DNA from 3 places in the Roseateles sp. DAIF2 genome. Region 3 is predicted to be linked to each of the others. Evidence: riboswitches for the same ligand, from Rfam matches in the RefSeq annotation. Region 3 holds a riboswitch; each other region holds the start of a gene.
What was found. Region 3 has a riboswitch for cobalamin ahead of G8A07_RS22580 (TonB-dependent receptor domain-containing protein). Riboswitches for the same ligand answer to the same signal wherever they lie in the genome.

Region 1 (7,844 bases), 2.2 Mb from region 3:
GCCCAGCGCGCACAGGCCCAGCGCGATGCCGCTGCTCCACAGCACCACCTCGCGCCACAGCTTGCCGTCGATGCGCAGCGGCGTGAAATAGAGCCAATGCGTCACCGAGCCCAGCCAGTTCCAGCCGCGCTCCCAGCGCCGCGTGTCCAACACCAGCTCGCCGCTGCGCTGCGCGATATAGAGCTCCAGCCCGTCCTCCGCGTCCAGCGCCACCCGGTACAGCGGCCGCTGGGCGTTGAAGCGGCTGTAGACGCTCCACTGGTCCGGCCCGTCCAGCAGCTCGACCCAGCGCACCGCCAGCGGCCGCCCGGCCAGACTCTGGCCATAGGCGGCGGCCAGGCTGGCGGCTTGCAGCGCATCCAGCGGCACACGCGGCCTGCCGTCCAGAGCGTCCACCGCGTGCCAGGTCTTGCCGGCCTGAAACAGCCAGACCGGCCGGCCGAGCTGCTGCTGCAGGCGCAGCGCCTCCGGCGCGCCCGATCGGCCCAGCGCCGCCCAGGCCGCGCCCGCATCGACCGCCGGCGCGGCCAGTGGCATGGCGGTGGCGGTGGCCCCGGCCGTCAGCGCCCGTTCGCGCTCCTCGGCGCGCAGCTCCGGCCGCGCGACGAACAGCATCACCAGGCCCGACAGCAGCCAGACCAGCACCAGCAGGCCCAGCGCGATGCCGAGCCAGCGGTGCAGCAGATGGAAGCAGCGCCACATGGATCGCCCCTTCAGTCGAAGCGGTGGTCCAGCACCAGCTGCGCGCTGCGCGGCGCGCCCAGCAACACCTGGGTGGCCGTGTAGCTGCTGCTGGCGTAGAGCTTGTCGCCCAGATTGCGCAGATGCAGGCGCAGCACGCTGCGATCGCTCAGGCGTTTGCCCAGACTCGCATCCCAGACCGTGTAGCCGGACAGGCGCTGCATGTTCGCGGTGCTGGTGTAGCGCTGCCCGACATGGCGCAGACCGCCGCCGATGTCGTAGCCATGCCCCTGGTAGCCCAGCCACAGCCCGGCCTGACGCTCCGGCGCATTCGGTGCGCAATTCCCGGCCAGCGAGCCGCCTTGGGCATTGAACAGGCGCTCATAGCGCGCGCGCAGCAGCGCGGCATTGGCATCCAGGCGCCAACCCGGCGCCGGGCTCCAGGCCGCGGCCAGCTCGACACCGCGCGAGCGCAGGCTGCCGCCCTGCACGCTTTCACGCGGGCGCAGCGGATCTGGCGTCAGGATATGGTCCTTGTCGATCTGGAACAGCGCCGCGCTCCATTCCAGCCGGCCGGCGGCGCGCTTGTAGCCGAGTTCGAACTGGCGACCCTCGGTCAGGCGCAGCGCGGTATTGGCCTTGCTGAGCGTCGCGATCGTGCCGACCGGGTCGGTGCCGCTGCTGAGCTGGGCGTAGATGCTCTGCATCGCGTCGGGCTGGAACAACGCCCCCAAACGCCAGCTGGTCGGGCTGAAGCGCGCACCCCAGCCGTCAGGCCGCGGCGACAGGATGTCACGCTGCAGCCGCGTGCGGTCATGCCGCAGCCCGGCGCTGAGATGCCAGTCCGGTGTCGGCTGCCAGTCGGTCTCGAGGAACAGGGCCTGCTGGCGCGTCTCGGAGCGGTTGCGCGGCAGCATCGGCGCGGCGGCGATGTAGCGGCCGGGATCGAAGCCCTGCAGCGGCACCTGGGTGACGGTGTCGTACTCGTACAGATCGTTGGCATGCTGGAAGCGCAGCCACATCTGCTCCAGCCCGCTGGTCCATTGCCAGCCGCCGGCGCGGCCGCGCAGTTCGGCGCGCAGGCCCGACTGGCGCAGCCGGTGCTCGATGCCCAGATAGCCCTGGCGCTCGATCGAGCGGCCATCGGCGCTGGCACCGTACTCCTCCAGATTGCGCCAGCGTCGGTCGGCCAGGAAGCGGTAGGCCACCACGCGGGCATCCAGCCCCTCGGCCAGGCGCCAGTCCAGCCGCGCGCGGGCACGCTCCTGGTCCATGCGCCACAACGCGTCCTCGACGTTGTAGTTCTCGCGCCGTAGCTCGCGCCAGAGGCTGCCGTCCGGCTTCAGCGGCGTGCCGAAATAGGCGGTCGGGCGCTCGCGATGCACGTCCAGGCTCAGGTCCAGGCGCAGGTCCGGCGTGGCTTCCCAGCGCCAGGTGCTCATCAGCTTGCCGTTGCGGTAGTCGCCGCGCTCGATATGGCCATCGCCGCCCTTGGCCAGCAGGTCCAGGCGCAGCGCGCTGCGCTCGCTCAGGGGGCGCGCCAGGCCCAGGCCCAGGCGGTAGTCGCCCCGGCTGCCCAGGCCCGCACTCAGTTCGCTCACAGCCTCGCGGCCCGGCACCTTGCGCACCAGGTTGATCAGGCCGCCGATCGCGCCGTCGCCGTACAGCACCGAGGCCGGGCCGCGCAGGATCTCGACGCGCTCATAGCCCCAGCCGTCCGAGGGGACGGACTGGGTGCCGGAGGCGGTGGCCATGCGCAGCCCATCCTCGGCCAGCGCCACCGAGTCGTTGCCGCTGAAGCCGCGGCTGGCGAAGGTGCTGCCCGAACCGGGCGAGCCCAGCGCGCTGACACCGGTGGCACGCCCCAGCAGGTCGGCGATCGTGGCCTCGCCGCGCGCGCGCAGGCGCTCGACGTCGAGCACCTCGATGCTGGCGGCGGTTTCGAGCGCGCTGAGGTCCAGGCGCGAGGCGGTGGACTGCGAGGCCAGCAGGCCGTCCGCCGGCTTTGAGGCCTGGCCGGACACGCGCACCGGCTGCAACTGCTGCTGGGCCAGGGCCGGCGCGGCGGCCAGCGCGGCCAGCATCAGCAACGCGGCATGCGGCAAGGGGCGCAGGCACGGACCTGCCTGGAACGGACGGGGATTCTTGGAGCTGTGATGCATCGGTGGACTCGGGATCGACCACGGGGCCGCAGGCCCGGGACGCAGACGCGCCGGGCCGATGCGCGCACGCCGATCGGTCAGCAAGAGAGGACGAGGGAAGAGGAACGAGAACTCAGGCCACGGACGGCAGAGGATCGGGACTCATGAAGCTGGTCTGTCTGGGCCAAGGCCCGCTGTCGCGCCCGGCCTGCCTCCCCGCAGACCCGCGCCTCATGACGCAGCGATCCCGAACAAGCCACGGGACCGCGCATCGCCTTGTTGGCCGGTATCCGGGCTGACGACGACTCGCCGGCCCTTCCCAGACGCGCAAAGGCATCCAGTGGGCGGAGGAAGCGAGGTGGAAACACGGCCGCGGCGCACGGCCGGGGAAAGCACGGCGCCGGGTCGGATTCCGGTCGTTTGACCGTTGCGGGGGCAGCTCAGGCAAGGATCGGGCCGTTCTTCTGGCCTGTCCCCCTCCTGATTCCCGTTTAACTGCAGGATGGCAATCATCCCGCGAGCACCAACGGCGCGAATCCTAAACGATTCGCGGTCAAGACCTGCCCCTGGGGCCGGCGGCGGCGTAGCATCGGGCGGTCGGCACCCGCAGGGAGACCCCCATCATGCTGGACCTGGAACAGCTGCTGCGCTATTGGGCGATCGGTCAATGGCAGGCCAATGTGCTGATGCTGATGCACCTGGGCGGCGCGATGGTGCTGGGCCTGATCCTCGGCTACGAGCGCGCCTACCATGGCCGCGCCGCCGGCATGCGCACCTATGCGCTGGTCTGCATGGCCTCCTGCGCGGTGACGGTGCTGGTGGCCTTCCCGCAGCATTGGTTCGGCGGGCTGGCCGGCGCTCTGCCCCCGCCCTTCACCGACCCGACCCGCGTGATCCAGGGCGTGCTGACCGGCATCGGCTTTCTCTGTGCCGGCGTGATCATGCGCGAGGGCATGAACATCAGCGGCCTGACCACCGCCGCCTCGCTGTGGGCCGCCGCGGCGCTGGGCATCGTGGTCGGCATGGGCTTTTACTTCGCGGCCATCGCGCTGACCCTGCTCTGCGCCAGCCTGATGATGTGGGGCGCCAAGCTGGAGGCGCGCCTGCCCTCGCATCCGGCGATCTCGGTGCTGCTGCGCGGCGAGCCGGCACGGCGCTTCGAGCAGGCCGAGCTGGCCGCCTTCGCCGAGCAGATCGGCTACCGCTTCGCGCCCGGCTCGCTGAGCATCGAATGCGTCGGCGGCCGCGAGGAATGGCGCTTCGTCTGCACCGCAATGCGCAACTACAAGGGCCAGACCCTGACGCGCTTCTCCAGCCATATCGGCGAGCTGCCCGGCGTCGCCGAATACAGGGTCACGCACGCGCGCAACTGAGCTCCTGGTGTATCCCGCGCGAGCGGGAGTAGACGTCGAAACCGCTGCTTCCCCGTCCTACCAAGATTGATAGGTGCCGCACGAGCGCGCCTTTCGTATCGTCCGCGGACCTTACGGGAGGCATATGAATATCACCGCGATCGCACATGCGGAAATGGGTCAGCAGCTGCTGGCCGAGCTGGCGGCCTACCGCTACCGCGTCTTCGTCGAAACCCTGGGCTGGACCCTGAACTGCGCGCCGCAGCGCGAGCTGGATCAGTTCGATCATGCCGACGCCCACTACGTGCTGCTGCGCGACCGCGAGGGCCGTCTTTCGGGCTGCGCGCGCCTGCTGCCGACGACGCGGCCCTACCTGCTCAGCGAGGTGTTCCCGATGCTGGCCCCCGGCGGCCTGCCGTCCGATGCGGCGGTCTGGGAGCTGTCGCGCTTCGTCACGCTCAGCCCCGATAGCGAAGCCCAAGCGACGGGCGGCAACCCGGCGCTGCGCCAGTTCTCATCCGACCAGGCCATCGCGCTGCTGCAGGCCGCGATCGACCATGCCAGCGCCCAGGGCGTGAGCCGCCTGGTCACGGTTTCGCCGGTCGGCGTCGAGCGGCTGCTGACGATGGCCGGCTTCAGCGCCGGCCGTCTGGCGCCGCCGCAGACCGTCGGCGGCCGGCGCCTGTTCGCCTGCCAGATCGAGTGCCGGCCGCGCCAGGTGCAGGTCCAGCCGGCACAGGCCGCGGTCGCGGCCTGATCGCCCGCCTCTTCATCCGCCACCGCCATGGATGTCGCCGCCCCTCTGATCGCCACCATGCCCGCCGAGCCGGACCCGGCGCTCCCGGCCCGGCCGGCAGGCACCTCGTGGAGCTTTGCCGACGCGCTGCGCCGCAATGCCTTCGAGCAGCCCGATGCCCTGGTCTACCGCTTCTGGCAGACCGAGGACGATGCCGATGAACAGCTGAGCCACGCGCAGCTGGCCGACTGGGTCGGCCGCTATGCGGCGGCGCTGCGCCAATGCGGCGGGCCGATCCCGCCGCGCCTGGTGCTGGTGCTGCCGCAGGGCCGCCAGTTCGTCGCCGCCTTCTTCGCCTGCATGGCGGCCGGGGTGGTCGCGGTGCCGACCTTCCCGCCGCGCAACCCGCTGCAGGCCGAGCGCCTGCGCCTGGTGCTCAAGGAACTGGACAACGCGCTGGTGCTGGCGCGCCGCGGCAGCCTGGACGGCGAGTTGGCCGCGCTGCGCCGCGACCCGGAACTGGCGCGCACCGGCTGGCTGGCGGTCGAGGAGTTCGACGCCGCGCCGGCCGCGGGCCTGGCGGGCCTGCGCCCCGATCCCGAGGCGCTGGCGATGCTGCAGTACACCTCGGGCTCGACCGGCCGCCCCAAGGGCGTGATGCTGAGCCAACGCAACCTGGTCGAGAACTCGCAGCTGATCCAGGACTGCTTCGGGCACCGCAAGGGCCAGAGCCGCTCGGTGATCTGGCTGCCGCCCTATCACGACATGGGCCTGGTCGGCGGCATCCTGCAGCCGGTGCATGCCGGCTTCGCCAGCCTGCTGATGCCCACCAGCCTGCTGGTGCGCAGCCCCTACCGCTGGCTGCAGGCGGTCAGTGAGTTCGGCGCCGGCTGCAGCGGCGGCGTCAGCAGCGGCGGCCCCAACTTCGCGTTCCAGCTCTGCGTCAACAACATCCGCGACCGCGACCTCGGCGAGCTGGACCTGAGCGCCTGGCGCATCGCCTTCTGCGGCGCCGAGCCGATCAGCGCGCGCACGCTGGACGAGTTCGCGCGGCGCTTCGCGCCGAGCGGCTTCCGCGCCGAGGCGCTGTACCCCTGCTACGGCATGGCCGAGACCACCCTGATGGTCAGCGGCAAGCCGCTGGGCGAGGCCTTCCGGCGCTGCCACCTGGACGCCCGCGCGCTGGCGCGCGGCCAGTGGCAGCCGGCCGAGCCGCAGCGCCCCGGCACCCAGGCGGTGGTCAGCTGCGGGCGCCCGCATGCCAGCCTCGAGCTGCGCATCGTCGAGCCCACCCTGCAGCTGGCCCGCGGCGAGCGCGAGCTCGGCGAGGTCTGGGTGCGCGGCCCCAGCGTCACCCATGGCTACTGGCAGGACGAGCCGCGCAGCGCGCAGCAGTTCGGCCAGATGCTGGACGGGCGCAGCGGCTGGCTGCGCACCGGCGACATCGGCTTCGTCGAGGCCGGCGAACTGTTCATCACCGGGCGCATGAAGGAGATCCTGATCGTGCGCGGGGCCAACTACTTCCCGCAGGATCTGGAGCATGAGGCCCTGCTGGCCTGCCCCGAGCTGCACAACTGCCGCGCGGTGGCCTTCCAGCATGGCGACGGCGAGACCGAGCAGGTGGCGCTGGCGCTGGAGGTGCCGCGCGGCGCGCTCGACCATCAGGACCTGCGCCGGCGCATCAACGCCCGGCTGGGCGAGAAATACGGCCTGCGCATCGAGACCCTGCTGTTCATCCCGCGCAAGACGGTGCGCACCACCTCGTCGGGCAAGCTGCAGCGCCTGGCGCTGAAGCAGGAGTTCCTGCAGGGCGAGCTGCCGGTCTATCTGCGGCTGGACGACGCGGCCGAGGAGCAAGGCGCCGCGCCCGCCGCGGCCGCGCAGCCGCTGCGCCTGGACAGCGAGGCCGAGGTCTGCCAATGGCTGCTGCAGCGCATCGCCGTCGCCACCCGCAGCGAGCTGGGCCGGCTGCGCGCCGAGGACAGCTTCGCCAGCCTGGCGATGGACTCGGTCGCGGCGATCGAGCTGCTGGACGAGCTGGACCGCGGCCATGGCCTGCTGCTCTCGCCCGATGCCTTCTACCGGCACAACAGCCCCGCGCTGCTGGCGCGGGAAATCTGGCGCGAGGCCCGGTCGGCCCGCGCGCTCCGCTGAGAAGGAATGCATGCCCATGGTCGACAGCTTTTTCTCGCAACGCCTGTGTGCCTTCATCGCCGAGGCCTTCCTCGGTGACGGCAGCCGCGTGCAGCGCGACACCCGCCTGCTCGAACTCAACATCCTCGATTCCGCCGCGCTGTTCGACGTCGTCGACTTCGTGCGCCAGGAATTCGGCGTGCAGATCCCGATCGGCGACATCCATCCCCAGCATTTCGCCAGCGTCGCGCAGCTGGAAGCGCTGGTGATGCGCCTCAACCCCTTGGAGAAGATCGCATGATTCCGAACCAGTGGTATGCCGTCCTGCGCAGCGAGGACGTCAAGAGCAAGAAACCGGTGGGCATCCGCCGCTTCAACAAGAAGCTGGTGCTCTACCGCGACACCCGCGGCCAGATCGTCTGCCTGGACGACCGCTGCGCCCACAAGGGCGTGCCGCTGAGCCATGGCAAGCAGCATGGCGACCTGATCGCCTGCCCCTATCACGGCTTCCAGTACGACGCCAGCGGCCGCTGCGTGCACATGCCGGTGCTGGGCAAGCAGGGCGTGCCGCCGCGCCATATGTGCGTCGCCTCCTACACGACGCGCGAACAGCATGGGCTGATCTGGTTCTGGACCGGCGAGCGCGTGCCCGAGGCGCTGCCCGAGGTGCCGATGTTCAAGGAGTTCGCCGAGTACGAGGGCTTCAGCTCGCGCTACGCCTGGCATGCGCCGACCCATTACACCCGCTATGTGGAGAGCGTCTGCGAGGTCTACCACGTGCCCTTCGTGCACAAGGGCTCG
Region 2 (7,844 bases), 500 kb from region 3:
GCGGCCTGCGCGGCCTGCGCGCGCTGGCCCTGCTGCCGGACAACATCACGACCGACCATCTGTCGCCGTCCAACGCGATCCTGGCCGACTCGGCCGCCGGCGAATACCTGGCCAAGATGGGCCTGCCGGAGGAGGACTTCAACTCCTACGCGACGCATCGCGGCGACCACCTGACCGCGCTGCGTGCCACCTTCGCGAACCCGACCCTGAAGAACGAGATGGTGCGCGATGCGCAGGGCCGGGTGCGCGCCGGCTCGCTGGCGCGGCTCGAACCCGAGGGTCGGGTCATGCGCATGTGGGAGGCGATCGAGACCTATCTGGAGCGCCGCCAGCCGCTGATCATCATTGCCGGCGCCGACTACGGCCAGGGCAGCTCGCGCGACTGGGCCGCCAAGGGCGTGCGCCTGGCCGGGGTCGAGGTGGTGGTGGCCGAGGGCTTCGAGCGCATCCACCGCAGCAACCTGATCGGCATGGGCGTGCTGCCGCTGGAGTTCCCGCCCGGCACGAACCGGCTGAGCCTGGACCTGGACGGCAGCGAGACCTACGACGTGCTCGGCGCACGCGCACCGCGCGCCGAGCTGCGCCTGCGCATCACCCGCCGCGGCGGCGAGGTCCTGGAGACGCCGCTGTGCTGCCGGCTGGATACCGCCGAGGAGCTTTCGATCTACGAGGCCGGCGGCGTGCTGCAGCGCTTCGCCCAGGACTTTCTGCTCGCCGAGAATCACGAGACTGCATGAGCCCTTCCTCCTTCTTCCCGCCCCAGATCCGCATTCCCGCGCTGTACATGCGCGGCGGCACCAGCAAGGGCCTGTTCTTCCAGCTCGACCAGCTGCCCGAGGCCGCGCGCCGGCCCGGCGCGGCGCGCGATGCGCTGCTGCTGCGCGCGCTCGGCAGCCCCGATCCCTATGGTAAGCAGATCGACGGCATGGGCGCCGCCAGCTCGTCCACCTCGAAGGCGGTGATCCTGTCGGCCTCGACCCGGCCCGGCCATGACATCGACTATCTGTTCGGCCAGGTGGCGATCGACCGGCCGCTGGTCGACTGGTCGGGCAACTGCGGCAACCTCTCGGCCGCGGTCGGCCCGGCCGCGATCGCGCTGGGCCTGGTCGATCCGGCCCGCCTGCCGGCCGGCGACGGGCTCGTGAGCCTGCGCATCTGGCAGGCCAATATCGGCAAGACCATCGTTGCGCGCGTGCCCATCGTCGCCGGCCAGGTGCAGGAGAGCGGCGGCTTCGAGCTGGACGGCGTCACCTTCCCGGCCGCCGAGGTGCAGCTGGAGTTCCTGGACCCGGCCGACGAGGGCGGGGAGGGCGGCGGCGGCGCGATGTTCCCGACCGGCCGGGTGCTCGACGAGCTGGAGGTGCCGGGCCTCGGCCGCTTCCCCGCGACCCTGATCAACGCGGGCATCCCGACCATCTTCCTGAACGCCGCCGACCTCGGCTACCTAGGCACCGAGCTGCAGGACGAGATCAATGGCGACGCCGCGGCGCTGGCCCGCTTCGAGACCCTGCGCGCCCATGGCGCGCTGCGCATGGGCCTGATCCGCGAGCTCGGCGAGGCCGCGGCGCGCCAGCACACGCCCAAAATCGCCTTCGTCGCGCCGCCGCGCGCCTACACCGCGTCCAGCGGCCGGCCGGTCGCCGCATCGGAGATCGACCTGCTGGTGCGCGCCCTGTCGATGGGCAAGCTGCACCACGCGATGATGGGCACCGCGGCGGTCGCGATCGGCACCGCCGCGGCCATCCCCGGCACCCTGGTGAGCCTGGCGGCCGGCGGCGAGGCGCGCGAGCAAGTGCGCTTCGGCCACCCCAGTGGCACCCTGCGCGTCGGCGCCCAGGCGGCCCGGGTCGACGGCCACTGGGTCGTGACCAAGGCGCTGATGAGCCGCAGCGCGCGCGTGCTGATGGAGGGCAGCATCCGCGTGCCCGCCGGCAGTTTCTGAATCATCCCCATCTTCTTTGGCAATACCGATGACATCTCCCCGCAAGACCCTGCGCGCCCTGATCGAGGCGCGCCGCGGCGTGCTGCTGCCCGGCGCCTTCAATGCCCTGTCGGCCCGAGTGGTCGAGGACCTCGGCTTCGAGGCGCTCTACATCACCGGCGCCGGTGTGACGAATATGAGCCTGGGCCTGCCGGACCAGGGCTTCATGGGCCTGAGCGACATCGCCGAGCACACCGCGCGCATCCGCGACGCGGTGCAGCTGCCGCTGCTGGTCGACGCCGACACCGGCTTCGGCAATGCGCTGAACGTGCGCCACGCGGTGCGGGTGCTGGAGCGCGCCGGCGCCGACTGCATCCAGCTGGAGGACCAGGTGGCGCCCAAGCGCTGCGGGCATTTCAACGGCAAGGAGGTGATCTCCACCGAGGAGGCGGTCGGCAAGATCAAGGCGGCGGTGGACGCAAGACTTGACCCCGAGATGCTGATCATGGCGCGCACCGATGCCTGCGCGACCCAGGGCTTCGAGGCCGCGGTGGAGCGCGCCCAGCGCTTCGCCGAGGCCGGTGCGGACCTGCTCTTCGTCGAGGCCGTCACCAGCGCCGAGCAGATCCGCGCGCTGCCGCAGCGCCTGGGCACGCCGCAGCTGATCAATATGGTGATCGGCGGCAAGACGCCGATCGTCGACGCCGGCGAGCTGGCCGGCCTGGGCTACGGCCTGGTGCTGTATGCCAATGCGGCGCTGCAGGGCGCGCTGGCCGGCATGCAGAAGGCGCTGGGCACCCTGCGCGAGCAGGGCCGCCTGGCCGAGGATCCGGCCCTGGTCGCGCCCTTCGCGGAGCGGCAGCGCCTGGTCGGCAAGCCGGGCTGGGACGAGCTGGAGCGGCGCTATCGCTGAACAGCGGCAGGATCGCTGCTGACAAGACCTGGCACGCGAGGCTCGGCTACGATGGCCGCCCTAAGCTGCAAAGGCCTCGTCAACATGCGCTTCTTCTCATCGATCTCGGCGTTCGCAGGGCTGCTGCTCGCGGCGCTCATCGGTACCGTTCACGCCGCCGCACCGCCCCCCCTGCGTACCAAGCTGACGCTGACCCATGTCGCCGCCGACAAATGGCGCGCCGACTACCTGTTCGCCGAACCCGTCACGGCGATCGACCTGGGCGCGCAGATCGGACCGTACCGCAAGATGGCGTGGCGCCCGCTGACGCCGGGCGCGACGCTGGTCGCAGACAAGGACAGGGAAAGCATCCGCAGCGCCGAGCCCCTGACCCGGCTGAGCGTCGAGATCAGCGCCTACGACGGCTTCGACGTGGGGCACTACGCGCCGATCGACCGCTTCTCCGACGGCGGGTGGGACTTCTATCTCGGTTTCCTGCATGGCGCGCTGTCGCAGGGCGGACGCAAGCGGACGATGGACGTCGCACTGCGATTGAAGGGCTTGAGCGGCGAGACGGTGATCGCGCCGATCAAACCCGGCGGCGATCTGGCGGGCTATGCCTACTTCGGGCCGCAGGAACCGGTTCGCATGGGCAATGTCGACGTCATCATCGATCCGAAGGCGCCGGCCTGGCTGCGCGAAGTGCTCGAAGAGACCACGGCGAAGGTGTCGCGGTTCTATGAGCAGGCGTTTCAACGCAAGCTGTCCGCGACCCCGCTGATCTCGGTCGCCGTGGTCGGCTTCGACGGCGGGCCGAGCAGCTTCAATATCAAAGGTGGCGTGGCCGGCGGCGGCATCGCCTATCGCCTGCAAGGGGGCGGGCTCGTCTATGACCATCCGAAGAAGCGCAGCTACTTCGCGAGCCTGGTCGCGCACGAGATGGCGCATGTGTGGCAGGTCAATCTGGCGCGCGGCGGCATCGGCGAGAACGACTCGTGGATCCACGAAGGCGGCGCCGAGGCGATCATGCTGGATGCCTTGCAGGCGACCGGCATCTTCAGCGCAGAAGCGCGCGACCAGTATGCGCAGAAGCTGCTCAAGGAATGCGAGCAACTCAAGGACGACCTGACGGTCTATCGCGGCTTCTACGCCTGTGGATTCAAGCGCTTCCACGGCTTCGCGATCGCACCGTTGCCGCTGTGGCGCGCCATGATGGACAGCAGCGAGGCCAGCGGCGAGCTCTATTCGGAGCCGATGCTGCGCGCGATTCTCGCCAGGGGCGCGCAGGGCGCTGCTCGCTAGATTTCAGCGAATATGACGAAGAAGCCATCCAGCAGTCGCTGCCCGAGCCTGAGGGCAAGGGCGCTGCCCCAGGACTGAGGGATCCACTCCCATCGAGGACGTATCGAGGGGCCACGCGTTGGTCTCCTCTACGGTGCACGACACCGCGGTGCTGGGTGCATCGCAGACGCCTTCATATATATGGAGCGAGCCCTTGGGTACTGCCTGTTGGCACGGTACGCGCACCTGCACTGAATGCACTCAGCCTTCATGCTCAATCCCTTCTGGGCGGCTGAGTACGTGTTGCTGGCCGTGCTTCGGTTTCGGTTCCAGACGAAAGGCGAAATTGCGGCCGATGCGGCGCTGCACTCGCCGCCCCGGTACTGAGAGCTTGTCAAGCAGATGAACTCGGCCCCAGAGCTTGCTTCTCTGCTCGCTGCAATGCAGAAGTTCGACAGCTACGTTTCCCGGGTGCCGGGGCACGTTAAGGAACGCTACCCGACGGCTGGCGAGACAAAGCAGACGTATGAGAAGAAGCGGCCCAACGTGAAGCTTGGAGATGGAGGAAGCCAGCAGCGTGCCAACCCACCTACTTGCGCGTCTTGCGATGCTCGAGAGCAGAGATCTCTACCTCGAGCAGAACGAGTTTTCCATCGTGTACCCAAACAAGAGGTATCACGGAGAACTGGAGGCAGGCGACATCCTCAAGGCGGGTTGACGGTCTTGATCCAGACGCGGCGTGACGGACGCCGAGGCACGACAGACCTGCGCCGCGAAACGAGGCGGACATCTAGGCGCAGATCGTCGAAGTCCAGGGGCGGTAACCCGCAGCGGGTGGCCGGCCTGAAGCGGGCGCTGCTCGCCACCGAAACTCAATGCGGCGAGGCCTCGCTCGCCCGCGAGCGGCAGGGCCGCATCGACAGGACCGAACGGGAGGTGGCCCGACGGTATGCGTCCGGCCAAGTCATCGTGACGTCCGGCACGAGGCCGCCGCGGGCGCTCAGAAGCCCTGGTTGTCGAAGCGCAGGCCGATCCAGGCCTGGCGACCCAGGTCCTGGTAGTCGCGCACCGGCTCGATGCGGCGGTCGGCGGCGTTCAGCAGCTTGGCCTCCAGGCGCCATTGCGGCAGGAAGCGCCAGCTGGCGCGCAGGTCCAGCACCGCGTAGGCGCCCAGCCTGACATTGCCGTCCGGCCGTGCGCCGACGCCGGTCAGCGAGGCGCCGGCGTTCCAGGCGCCGGCCTCGTAGTCGGCCGACAGGCTTTCCTGGTGCGCGGCGCGGCGCGTCACGCGGTCACCGGTGCGGTCATCCTTGGCGTCGAGGAAGTCCAAGGTCGCGCGCAGGTTCAAGCCGCCCCAGCGCTGGGTGGCGCTCAGGGTCGCGCCCTTCAGGGTCGCGCGGGCCAGGTTCGCGGGGCAGCCGGACTGGCCGGGCGGGCAGATCTTGCCGGTGTTGTCGGGGCTGTAGACGATCAGGTTGCGCGTGCTGTTGCGGTAGACGGTCAGGCCCGCGCTTGCATCGCCGGCGCTCCAGGCCAGGCCCAGCTCGGCGCTGCGGCCCTCCTCGGGGTGCAGGGTGGCGACGCCGTAGCCGGGGTAGTAGAGGTCGTTGAAGGTCGGCGCGCGGAAGGTCTTGCCGGCCAGCGCGCGCAGCTTCAGCTGCGGGCTCAGCGCATAGCTGGCGCCGATATTGCCGGTGTTGGTGTCGCCATAGGCCGAGTTGTCGTCGCGGCGCAGGCTGGCCTCCAGGCCGATCGCGTCGCCGGCGCCGAACTGCCCGGCGTAGCCGGCGATCACGGCCTTGTTGCGGCGCGTCGGTGCGCCCGTGATCACATTGCCGGCCACCTGCTCGCGCAGCTGCTCATAGGCCAGCACCAGCTGCTGGCCGGGGGCGAAGCGCAGCGCGTTCTGCCAGGTCAGCTGTTCGCGCTCGGTCTCGTAGCTGCTGAGCAGATTCGCGCCGCTGACCAGCTCGTCCTTGCCCTTGGCGAGCTGCAGGCTGGTGGTCCATTGTTCGGAGATGCGGCCGCGGTAGTCGAGCGCGAGCAGCCGCGCCTTCAGATGGTTGCGGAAATCCGGCGAGGCATCCTGCTTGAAGTCGGGCGGCGGGCCGTACTCGCTGCCGTCGAACTGCGCGTTCAGCTTGTTCTGGCTGGCCGAGAGGCCCAGGCGATGGCCCGCGAGCGGCGTGAAGCCCAGGCGCAGCTGGGCGCTGTCGCGCTTGAAGCCATCGCGGTCCGGGTTGAAGTTGCCGAACAGGTCGCCGCTCTGGCGGATCGCCGAGATGCCGCGGCTGCTTTCGCGCGCGACGCTGGCGGCATAGTCGAAGCCGCCCAGCATGCCGCTCGCCTCCAGATGGCCCTCGCGCGAGCGCTCGCCACCGATGGCCAGGCGTGCGCCCAGATGGGGCGTGGCGCCCGCCTCGCCGCGACGGGTGATGATGTGGATCACGCCGCCGACCGCGTCGGCGCCGTAGAGGCTGGAGGCCGGGCCGCGCAGCACCTCGATGCGCTCGATCTGTGCCAGGCTCATGTTCTCGAAGTTGGCCTGGCCCAGGGTGGCGGAGCCGACGCGCACGCCGTCGATCAGCACCACGGTGCTGCTGGTGCCGGTGCCGCGCAGGAAGTAGCCGGCGTTCTGGCCCGGGCCGCCGTTGCGTGCCAGCTGCAGGCCGGCATGGCGGCGCAGTGCCTCCTCGACCGAGCTCAGGCCGCCGTCGCGCAACGCCTCGCGGTCGATCAGCACCACGTCGGCCACGCTGGCGCTCAGCGGCTGGGCCTCGCGCGTGCCGGTCACGACGACCGGGGCCAGGTGTTGCTGCGCGCTGGCGGCGAGCGGGGCGAGGGAGAGGAAGGCGGCGACGGCGAGGGCGCGGCGCGGCATACCGGACGGGCAGGACGGATGTGGATACAACATGGTGGGAGGGGGACTGAATGGCAACTGCCGGGACTGCATGTCCGCCGCTTCCCCGCGGCCGCATGCGATATGGAGGCGCCAGGGGCGCCGCCGCTTGTTGGCCGGTATCCGGGCTGGCGGAAGTGGGACCGCTGTTCCCTTCCCAGGCGCCGCGGCACCCAGTGGGTCTCAACAGGGGCGCGGGCGTCGCGGCCGAATCCGCAGTAGCTTCACCCGCCTTCCGCTTACCGTTGCGGGGGCAGCTCAGCTTGGGCCGCTGCGCGGCCCCGCTGATTCCCGTTGAACTGCGCGGGCCGGACGGCCGTTGCGAGCACCAACGCGGGAATGATAGCGAGCGGAGCCGCTCAGCCGGGCAGGGCGTCGCCGAACAGCTCCAGCGCGTGGCCACGATGCAACGCGGCCAGCAGCGCCGCGGGTGGCACCGCCTGGGCCAGCGCCAGCGCACCGCTCGGTTGATGGCCGGCCGCGTGCAGCTGCCGGGCGGCCTCGACCACGATCGGCGCGGTCACCGCGTAGATATCCTGGCCGCGCACGCCGGCCTCGCGGATGCTGCCGTCCGTCATCCGCAGCCGCAGCACCAGTTCGAAGCGCTGGGCCGAGCGCCCGCTGGCATCGACCGCCGCGGGCGGCGGCGTGGTGCTGTCGCGGATGTCTTCCAGTGCCGAGCGGTTCAGCAGCGAGCGGATGCTGCGCGCCTGCAGATGCCGGGCCAGCGTGATGATCTCGCTGAAGGGCAGCTCGACCATGTCCATGCGGCCCAACGGCGCGGCGAAGGACCAGTCCCGCGCCTCGGTCTGCGGCAGCAGCGGCGCCAATGCGCCGTCGCGCAGCACGAG
Region 3 (7,844 bases):
CGCTGCGCTGGCCGACCATGATCAGCTGCGGATCGGCGCGCACGACGAACTCGGGGTTCAGCTTGGGGAAGGGGCCCAGCTCGGCCGGCACGATGTTCTTCGCGCCCAGGCGGTCCAGGATCTCGCCGATGAAGCTGGCGCGGCCGGCCGCATAGGGCGCGGCATCGACCTCGTAATAGACGCTCTGCGCGCGCGCCGCCGCCGGCAGCTGCTGCGCGCTCTGCGAGATCGCGCCGTCGATGCGGTTCCAGATGCGGCGCGCGTCGTCGGGCTTGCCCAGCACCAGGGCCACCTTGCCCAGCACGCGCTGCACATCGGCCATGCTCTTGGGCTCCAGCGCGATGACCTTGATGCCCAGCGCCTCCAGCCGGTCGATCACCCGGGCCGAGACGCCCAGCAGCACCACGTCGGGCTTCAGGGCAATCAGCGCCTCGATGCCGGTGTCGTCCAGCCCGCCCAGCTTGGGCAGGGCACGCACGCTGGCCGGGAAATCGGAAAAACGATCGACGCCGACCAGCTTGGCGCAGTCGCCCAGCTCGCAGACGGTCTCGGTCAGCGAGGGCAGCAGGCTGACGATGCGCTTGGGCACGGCGGGCAGGGTGATGCTGGCGCCGCGGTCGTCCTTCAGCGCGATGGGAGCGGCCGCCTGGGCCAGGCCGGCCAGCGCCAGCAGCACACTCGCAATCAGGGTTCTTCTCATCGTTTCTCCACCGCGCGGGTCCAGGCCTGTCCGGCCACCATCAGGGTCAGGTCTTGACAGCGCTGGGCCACGGCCTGGTTCAACCGGCCCAGCTCGTCCACATAAAAGCGCGCCTCGCGCGTCATCGGGCTGACGCCCCAGCCGACCTCGTTCGAGACGAAGACGACCGGCGCGGGCAGGGCGGGCAGCGCCTCCAGCAGGGCCTGGCGCTCGGTCTCCCAGGCGGCCAGGTCGGGCGCACCTTCTTCCATCGGCATCAGCCAGTTGGTCAGCCACAGCGTGAGGCAGTCGACCAGCAGCAACTGGCCCGGCACGGCGGCCTCGCGCAGCAGCGCCGCCGTCAGCGCCAGCGGCGCCTCGACGGTGGCGAAGCCCGCGGGCCGGTCGGCCCGGTGCCGCGCGATGCGCTCGCGCATCTCCGCATCGAAGGCCAGCGCCGTCGCCACCACCGTGACCGCGCCGCCCGCGCGCTGCCAGGCCAGCGCCAGGCGCTCGGCCTCACGCGACTTGCCGCTGCGCTGGCCGCCGACGATCAGGTGGTGCGAGGCGTCGGCCATGGCTCAGAGCTTCGGGGTGTAGCGCAGGCCGACGAAGAACTGGAACGGGGCGTTGGCGTAGCCAAGTGCTGTCTCGTACTTGCGGTCGAAAGCGTTCTCTAGCTTGAGCTGCAGGCGCAGTTCAGGATTGATGCTGTACTGCGCGTCCAGATCCATCGTGGCGTAGCCGCCCAGTCTGGCGCCGGTTCTGAAGCTGTCTGTTCGCTGACCGCTTGCCCACAGCTGAGCGCCCAAAGCCCAGCCGGCCAGGTCGGTCTCGGCGCGCAGCGTGCCATGGGTCTTGCTGCGGCGGGCCAGGATTCTTCCGTAGTTCTTGTAGCCTACGCGCTCGGTCACGTCCTTGGGGGATTGCAGATCCAGCGAGCCTGACAGTCGCACCGAAGCCAGCACGGTGTTGCCCCTCAGGCTCAGGCCTTGCAAGCGCGCCTGGCCGACGTTCTCGTAGCAGCCGGAGCTGCCCTTGCAGGGGCCGGGGGCGCCGAACACGATCAGATCGTCGATCAGATTGCGATAGGCCGTGAGGCTGGCGCCATGGACGCCCTGCGTGAAATGCAGACCGACTTCCGCGTTCCTGCCTTGCTCGGGTTTCAGGTCGGGCTTGCCGTACTCGCTGAAGCGCTGATAGAGCGACGGGGCCTTGAAGGCCGTGCCATAGGAGGACAGCAAGCGCCATTGCGGGGTCAGCTGGTAGCCGGCCGCGATGGTGCCGTTGTTGCTGCTGCCGAATTCACTGTCGCGATCATGGCGACCGTGGACTTGCAGCGAGAGCGGGCCGGACGCCCAGAGATAGCCCAACCCCACCGCGTCCTGATGGCGGTCAGCCTTGCCGTTCAACACGCTGGTGTTTTCCAGCTTGTCCTCGCGGCGCTCCAGGGCGCCGTTGAGCTGCCCTCCGCCGAGCTTGTAGCTGCCGTTGAATGCGGTGCTGCGGGTGCGGGTTTCGGTGAGGTAGGGGTTGGGTTGGGTCTCGTACTTGTCAGTGGACTCGCCGATACTGACATTGGTGCTGAAGTCCGGGCTCCATTGCGCTGACCAGCTGCCGCGCAGGGCGCGTGCGGCATTCAGGTTGCGGTCATCCACCGTGGGACGAGCGCTGGCGTCGTACTGGCCTTCGACATGGCTGTTGAGGCCGGACAGCTCCACCCGATGCTGGCGATTGAGCTGGGCGCCGACGCGAATGCTGACGCTGCGGCTGCTGTAGCCATCGATGTCGGGCTGATAGCGCAGGTCGGGAGTACCGGTGACCGGGCGCGAGTTGAAGCCGGTGCTGCGCTCCCTGGCCGCCGAGACGGCGTAGTCGAAGATGCCGCTCATCCCGCTGAGGCTGGCATCGAACTTGGCCAGGCCGAGGTTTCCACCACCGATACCCAGTTCCAGCTGGGGTGCACCTTCGCCCTTGCGCGTGAAGATCTGCACCACGCCGCCGATGGCGTCGGAGCCGTGCACGGCGCTGGCTGCACCGCGCACGATCTCGATGCGTTCGATCTGGGCCAGAGGGAGGGATTGCCAGGACGCGCCATCGGTGCGCTGCGAGTCATAGGGCACGCCGTCGATCAGGACCATCGTGTGACGGGTTTCGGCGCCGCGCACGAACAGGCTGGTGCTGGCGCCGATATTGCCGTTGCGCACCATTTCAAAGCAGGCCTGGCTGCGCAGCAGATCGGCGATGCCGCCGAAGGCCTGGCGCTCGATGTCTTCGCGGGTGATCACCGTGGTGTCGGCCAGCACCTGGCTGAGCAGCTGCGGACTGCGGCTGGCGGTGACGACGACGGGATCAAGACGATTCTGCTTGTTCTGCGCCTGGGCAATGGAGGAGGCCAGCAGGGCGAGGCCGATCGGGGCGAGGCGCAGCGCAGCGCGAGACGGGCGTGCAGCAGGGCAGCGCCGGGCGGGGGACTTCATCGAGAAATGGACCTAGGTATTGTGTCTGTCCAGGACGCCAGCTTCCCCGCAGGCTCCTGTGAAACGACATACCGGACCTAGGGCGCGCTTTTTTGAGGGGCCTCGCCTGCGTCCGGTGCATCACCTGTTGGCCGGTATCCGGGCTGGTGGAGGCGACAACCCCTGCTTCCTTCCCAGCGCTGCTGTTTGACGAGCGCCAGTGGATTTCTTGTGCAGGCGTTGAGACGGCTTGCCGCGAGGGCCATGCCGCCTGTCCACTTACCGTTGCGGGGACAGCTCAGGTTAGGTCCGCTCCGTGGGAGCATTCCCTCCTGATTCCCGTTTAACTGCGCGGATCCGAGAGACCCGCACGAGCACCAACAGCGCGGGATTCTAGCCGGACGTGTTGGCGTTGGTCTGCGGCGGCTTGGGCTTGTGGGTCTTGGGCTTCTTGGTCTTGAGCGGCTTGGGTGGCGCGCTGGCCGCGCCCTGGGCGGCATCGGGTGGAGGCGACTGCTTGCCGCGGCCATGGATGCCGATCGCCTGCTGCTGCCTGGCCTGCTGCGCCTCCAGGCGCTGGCGGTCCCGCTCCAGCTCGCGGGCCAGTTTCGCCTCGCGCGCGGCGATGCGCCTGGCCTCGGCGCTCTGGGCGCTGCTCGGCTGGTCGTAGTCGATGCGCTGCTGGCCCGGGGTTCCGGCGCCGGACTCGGGGCAGGGCGCATCGCGCAGCTCGCGGCCCTCGGGACCGCAGCGCCAGACCTGGGTGCTGCGCCGCTCGGTCTGCGCCATCGCCACTGCCATCGCGCCGCCGGCCATCAGCGCGATGGCGATCAGGCGGCAGGCGAGCGGCGACAGCGGGTTCATGATGACGATGGCGATGTAGGCGGCGGCGTGGATTCCGGTGCGGCTTCGGCGTTTGCAGCAGGCTTGGGCGGCTTTGGCGGCTTGGGCCGCGGCGGCTTGGCGTGGATCTTCATCATCGCGCGATCCATCTCGCCTTTCAGCATCAGATCGACGGCCTCCAGCGACTTGGCGACGCAGTCCTCGATCTTCTCGCGCTCGGCCTGCGGCGGCTTGCGCAGCACATAGGCCGCCACCTCGGCCTTGACGCCGGGATGGCCGATGCCCAGCCGCAGGCGCCAGAAGTTCGGCGAGCCGAGCTGGGCCTGCATGTCCTTCAGCCCGTTGTGGCCGCCGTTGCCGCCGCCCTGCTTGAACTTCATCTCGCCGGGGTCGATGTCCAGCTCGTCGTGGATGGCCAGGATCTCCTCCGGCGCGATCTTGAAGAAGCGCGCCAGCGCCGCGACCGACTTGCCGCTGAGGTTCATATAGGTCATCGGCTGCAGCAGCCAGATCGGGCCGGCGGCGCCGGGCGCGTTGTTGATGCGCGCGACCAGGCCGTGATAGCTGCGGTCCACCTGCAGGGAGCCGCCGAGGCGGCGGGCCAGCGCGTCCACCCACCAGAAGCCGGCGTTGTGGCGCGTGTCCTCGTATTCGGGGCCCGGGTTGCCCAGGCCGACAAAGAGTCGAATCATGGGCGCGATTATCGCCAGGGCCTGTTGGCGCTACGGCAATGGGTCGCGTTGTGCGCAGAGAGGCCGCAGGCTAGGCGCAAACCGCAGCCGGGTTCGGGACCCGGCGAGGCTTTGCAACAACGCATGCGGCCTCTCTGCGCACAACCCTTCGGGAAAGCCCGACACAGGGGCCACTCGTTGTTGCCGCGCTGGCCCGCACGTCAGTGCGGGCGGCGCGCCGCGCCTAGATTCGCCCCTGTGTCGGGCTTTCGCGACCTATTGCCGTAGCGCCAACAGGCCCTAGCATGGAGTGATGGACCGCCGCCAACTCCTCGCCCAGACCGACCTGGCCGCGCTGCAGCGCACGCTCGCGCGCCGCGTCGCCATCCCGACCGAGAGCCAACAGCGCGAGCGCGCGCCCGAGCTGCTGCGCTATCTGGAGGCCGAGCTGATCCCGGAGCTGCGCGCGATGGGCTTCGCCTGCGAGCTCTGGGACAACCCGGTCGCCGGCGCGCCGCCGATGCTGTTCGCCGAGCGCATCGAGGACCCGGCCCTGCCGACTCTGCTGAGCTACGGCCATGGCGATGTGGTGCCGGGCGACGAGGGCAAGTGGAAAAAGGCCGCCTCGCCCTGGGTGCTGGAGGCCAAGGACGAGCGCTGGTACGGCCGCGGCGTGGCCGACAACAAGGGCCAGCACAGCCTGAACCTGCAGGCCCTGGCCCAGGTGCTGGCGGCGCGCGGCGGGCAGCGCCTGGGCTTCAACGCCAAGTTCCTGTTCGAGATGGGCGAGGAGGTCGGCTCGCCGGGCCTGAAGGCGCAATGCGAGCGCCAGCGGGAGCGGCTGGCGGCCGATGTGTTCATCGCCTCGGACGGCCCGCGGCTGGCCCAGCAACACCCGACCCTGTTCCTCGGCTCGCGCGGCGTGCTGAATTTCGACCTGGAGCTGGACTTGCGCGAGGGCGCGCATCACTCGGGCAACTGGGGCGGCCTGCTGGCCAATCCCGGCGTCATGCTGGCCGCGGCGATCCACAGCATCGTCGACGCGCGCGGCGTGATCCGGGTCGAGGCGCTGCGGCCGCCGCCGATGCCTGCGGCCGTGCGCGCGGCATTGGCCGAGGTTCAGCCCGGCGAGCCGGGTGGTCCGCGGATCGACCTCGACTGGGGCGAACCGGGACTGACACCGGCCGAGCGGGTATTCGGCTGGAACAGCATCGAGGTGCTGGCCTTCAAATGCGGCAACCCGGACAAGCCGGTCAATGCGATCCCGCCGCGCGCGCTGGCGAACATGCAGATCCGCTTCGTCGTCGGCCGCGATCCGGCGAGCTTCCTGCCGGCGCTGCGCGCGCATCTGGATGCCCAGGGCTTCGAGCGGGTGCAGCAGCGCCAGGCCGGGGCCGAGATCATGAACGCGACCCGGCTGGACCCGGACAGCCCCTGGGTGCGCTGGGCGCAGGCCTCGCTGCGCGAGAGCACCGGCGTGGCGCCGGTGCTGCTGCCGAACCTGGGCGGTTCGCTGCCCAACGACTGCTTTGCCGAGGTGCTGGGCCTGCCCACGGTGTGGGTGCCGCATTCGGTGCCGACCTGCAGCCAGCATGCGCCGGACGAACATCTGCCGGTCCACACGCTGGCCGAGGGCCTGCGCATCATGGCCGGCCTGTTCTGGGATCTGGGGCAAGGGTGGCCCGCCGGCACCAGGGCGCGGCGGGCCTGAGCCGGATCAGCCTCCCCAGCCGCCGGCCAGCGCCTTGTAGACGCCGACCAGCGAGGTGGCGGCCGCGGTCTGCGACTGCGCCAGGCGGTCGCGCGCCGAGAGCAGCTCGCGCTCGGCATCCAGCACCGCGAGGAAGTCGCTGACGCCGACACCGAAGCGTTCGCGCGCGATCGCCGCGGCCTTCTCGGCCGAGACGGCGGCCTCGAACAGGGCCTGTGCCTGCCGCTGGCTGTGGGTGTAGCCGACCAGCGCGCCCTCGGTCTCCTCCAGCGCGTTCAGCACCGTGCGCTCGTAGCCGAGCAGGGCGGCCTCGCTGCGCGCATCGGCGGCGGCGATGCGGGCCTTGATGCGGCCGAAGTCCAGCAGGTTCCAGACCAGCTGCGCGCCCAGGTTGTAGGCATAGGCCGCGCCATCGTCCAGCCGGCCCAGGCTGGAGGCGTTCTGGCCCAGGGTGCCGCCCAGGGTGATGCGCGGGAACAGGTCCGCGCGCGCCACGCCGGCGCGTGCGGCCGCCGCGGCGGCGGCCTGCTCGGCCGCCTGCACGTCGGGGCGGCGGCGCAGCAGGTCCTGCGGCGTGCCGATCTGCTCCAGCGCCACCGCCTTCAGGCCCGGCAGCGGCCGCACCTCGGCCAGCTCGCGGTCCAGCGCGGTGGGTGCCTGGCCGCTCAGCACCGCCAGGCGGTAGCGGTTGCGCAGCAGCGCCGCCTCCAGCGCCGGCACGCTGGCCGCGGTGGACTGCACCAGCGAGCGGGCGCGCTCGCTGTCGAAGGCGGTGCCGCGGCCGGCCTCCTGGCGGCCCAGCACCAGCTTCAGCGCGGCCTGCTGGGTTTCCAGCGAGGCACGCGCGACGCGCAACTGTTCCTGCAGGCCGCGCAGCTCGAAGTAGGAGCGCGCCACCTCGGCCGCGACGCTCAGGCGCGCCGCGCGCAGCCCGGCCTCGCCGGCCAGCACGCCGGCCGCGCTTGCGCGCTGCTCGCCGGAAAGGCGGCCGAACAGGTCGGCCTCCCAGGCCACGTCGAAGCCGGCCGAATAGGCGCGCCGCGTCTGCGCCTGGCCCTGGTCGTTCTGCGCGCGGATGCGCGCCGCGCCGGCGCTGACGCCGACGGTGGGCAGCTGCTGCGCGTCGGCGAAGCGCGCCAGCGCGCGGGCCTCCTGCAGATTGGCCGCGGCGATACGCAGATCGGTGTTGGCCGCCAGGGCCTTGTCGATCAGCGCGTCCAGCTGCGCGTCATTGAAGCCGCGCCAGAACTGCGCCACCGGTTCGCCGCTGGAGGCGGCATCAAGCGGCTTGTTGGCGAACTCGGCCGCCAGCGCGGGCTCGTAGCGCTTGAGCTCGGGGCCGCTGGAGCAGGCGGCCAGCGCCGCCAGGCTCAGCAGGGAGAGCAGGGTTTTTGTAGTTTTCATCATGCGCCCTCCTTGCCGGGCAGCGGACCTGCATCGTCGATGCCGGGATGGAAGGGATGGGCGGAGGCGTCGATCTC

Region 1: another riboswitch for cobalamin. It lies ahead of G8A07_RS12260 (TonB-dependent siderophore receptor); the one in region 3 lies ahead of G8A07_RS22580 (TonB-dependent receptor domain-containing protein).
Region 2: another riboswitch for cobalamin. It lies ahead of G8A07_RS20235 (TonB-dependent receptor domain-containing protein); the one in region 3 lies ahead of G8A07_RS22580 (TonB-dependent receptor domain-containing protein).

What each region holds. Positions count from the first base shown of each region.
Region 1 covers NZ_CP049919.1:2,654,005-2,661,848, reverse strand. The annotation lists gene G8A07_RS12265 (PepSY domain-containing protein) at 1-702, opposite strand, end outside; gene G8A07_RS12260 (TonB-dependent siderophore receptor) at 714-2,843, opposite strand; cobalamin riboswitch at 3,086-3,365, opposite strand; gene G8A07_RS12255 (MgtC/SapB family protein) at 3,446-4,195, shown strand; gene G8A07_RS12250 (acyl-homoserine-lactone synthase) at 4,320-4,931, shown strand; gene G8A07_RS12245 (AMP-binding protein) at 4,959-7,064, shown strand; gene G8A07_RS12240 (acyl carrier protein) at 7,081-7,344, shown strand; gene G8A07_RS12235 (Rieske 2Fe-2S domain-containing protein) at 7,341-7,844, shown strand, end outside.
Region 2 covers NZ_CP049919.1:4,390,943-4,398,786, reverse strand. The annotation lists gene acnD (Fe/S-dependent 2-methylisocitrate dehydratase AcnD) at 1-737, shown strand, start outside; gene prpF (2-methylaconitate cis-trans isomerase PrpF) at 734-1,942, shown strand; gene G8A07_RS20250 (oxaloacetate decarboxylase) at 1,971-2,834, shown strand; gene G8A07_RS20245 (hypothetical protein) at 2,886-4,115, shown strand; gene G8A07_RS20240 (hypothetical protein) at 4,654-4,812, shown strand; partial or broken gene G8A07_RS28300 (DUF1090 family protein) at 4,809-5,033, shown strand; gene G8A07_RS20235 (TonB-dependent receptor domain-containing protein) at 5,095-7,008, opposite strand; cobalamin riboswitch at 7,090-7,341, opposite strand; gene G8A07_RS20230 (NAD(P)H-binding protein) at 7,353-7,844, opposite strand, start outside.
Region 3 covers NZ_CP049919.1:4,892,465-4,900,308, reverse strand. The annotation lists gene G8A07_RS22590 (ABC transporter substrate-binding protein) at 1-700, opposite strand, end outside; gene cobU (bifunctional adenosylcobinamide kinase/adenosylcobinamide-phosphate guanylyltransferase) at 697-1,257, opposite strand; gene G8A07_RS22580 (TonB-dependent receptor domain-containing protein) at 1,261-3,159, opposite strand; cobalamin riboswitch at 3,271-3,535, opposite strand; gene G8A07_RS22575 (hypothetical protein) at 3,532-4,002, opposite strand; gene pth (aminoacyl-tRNA hydrolase) at 3,999-4,673, opposite strand; gene G8A07_RS22565 (M20 family metallopeptidase) at 4,966-6,363, shown strand; gene G8A07_RS22560 (efflux transporter outer membrane subunit) at 6,370-7,767, opposite strand; gene G8A07_RS22555 (efflux RND transporter permease subunit) at 7,767-7,844, opposite strand, start outside.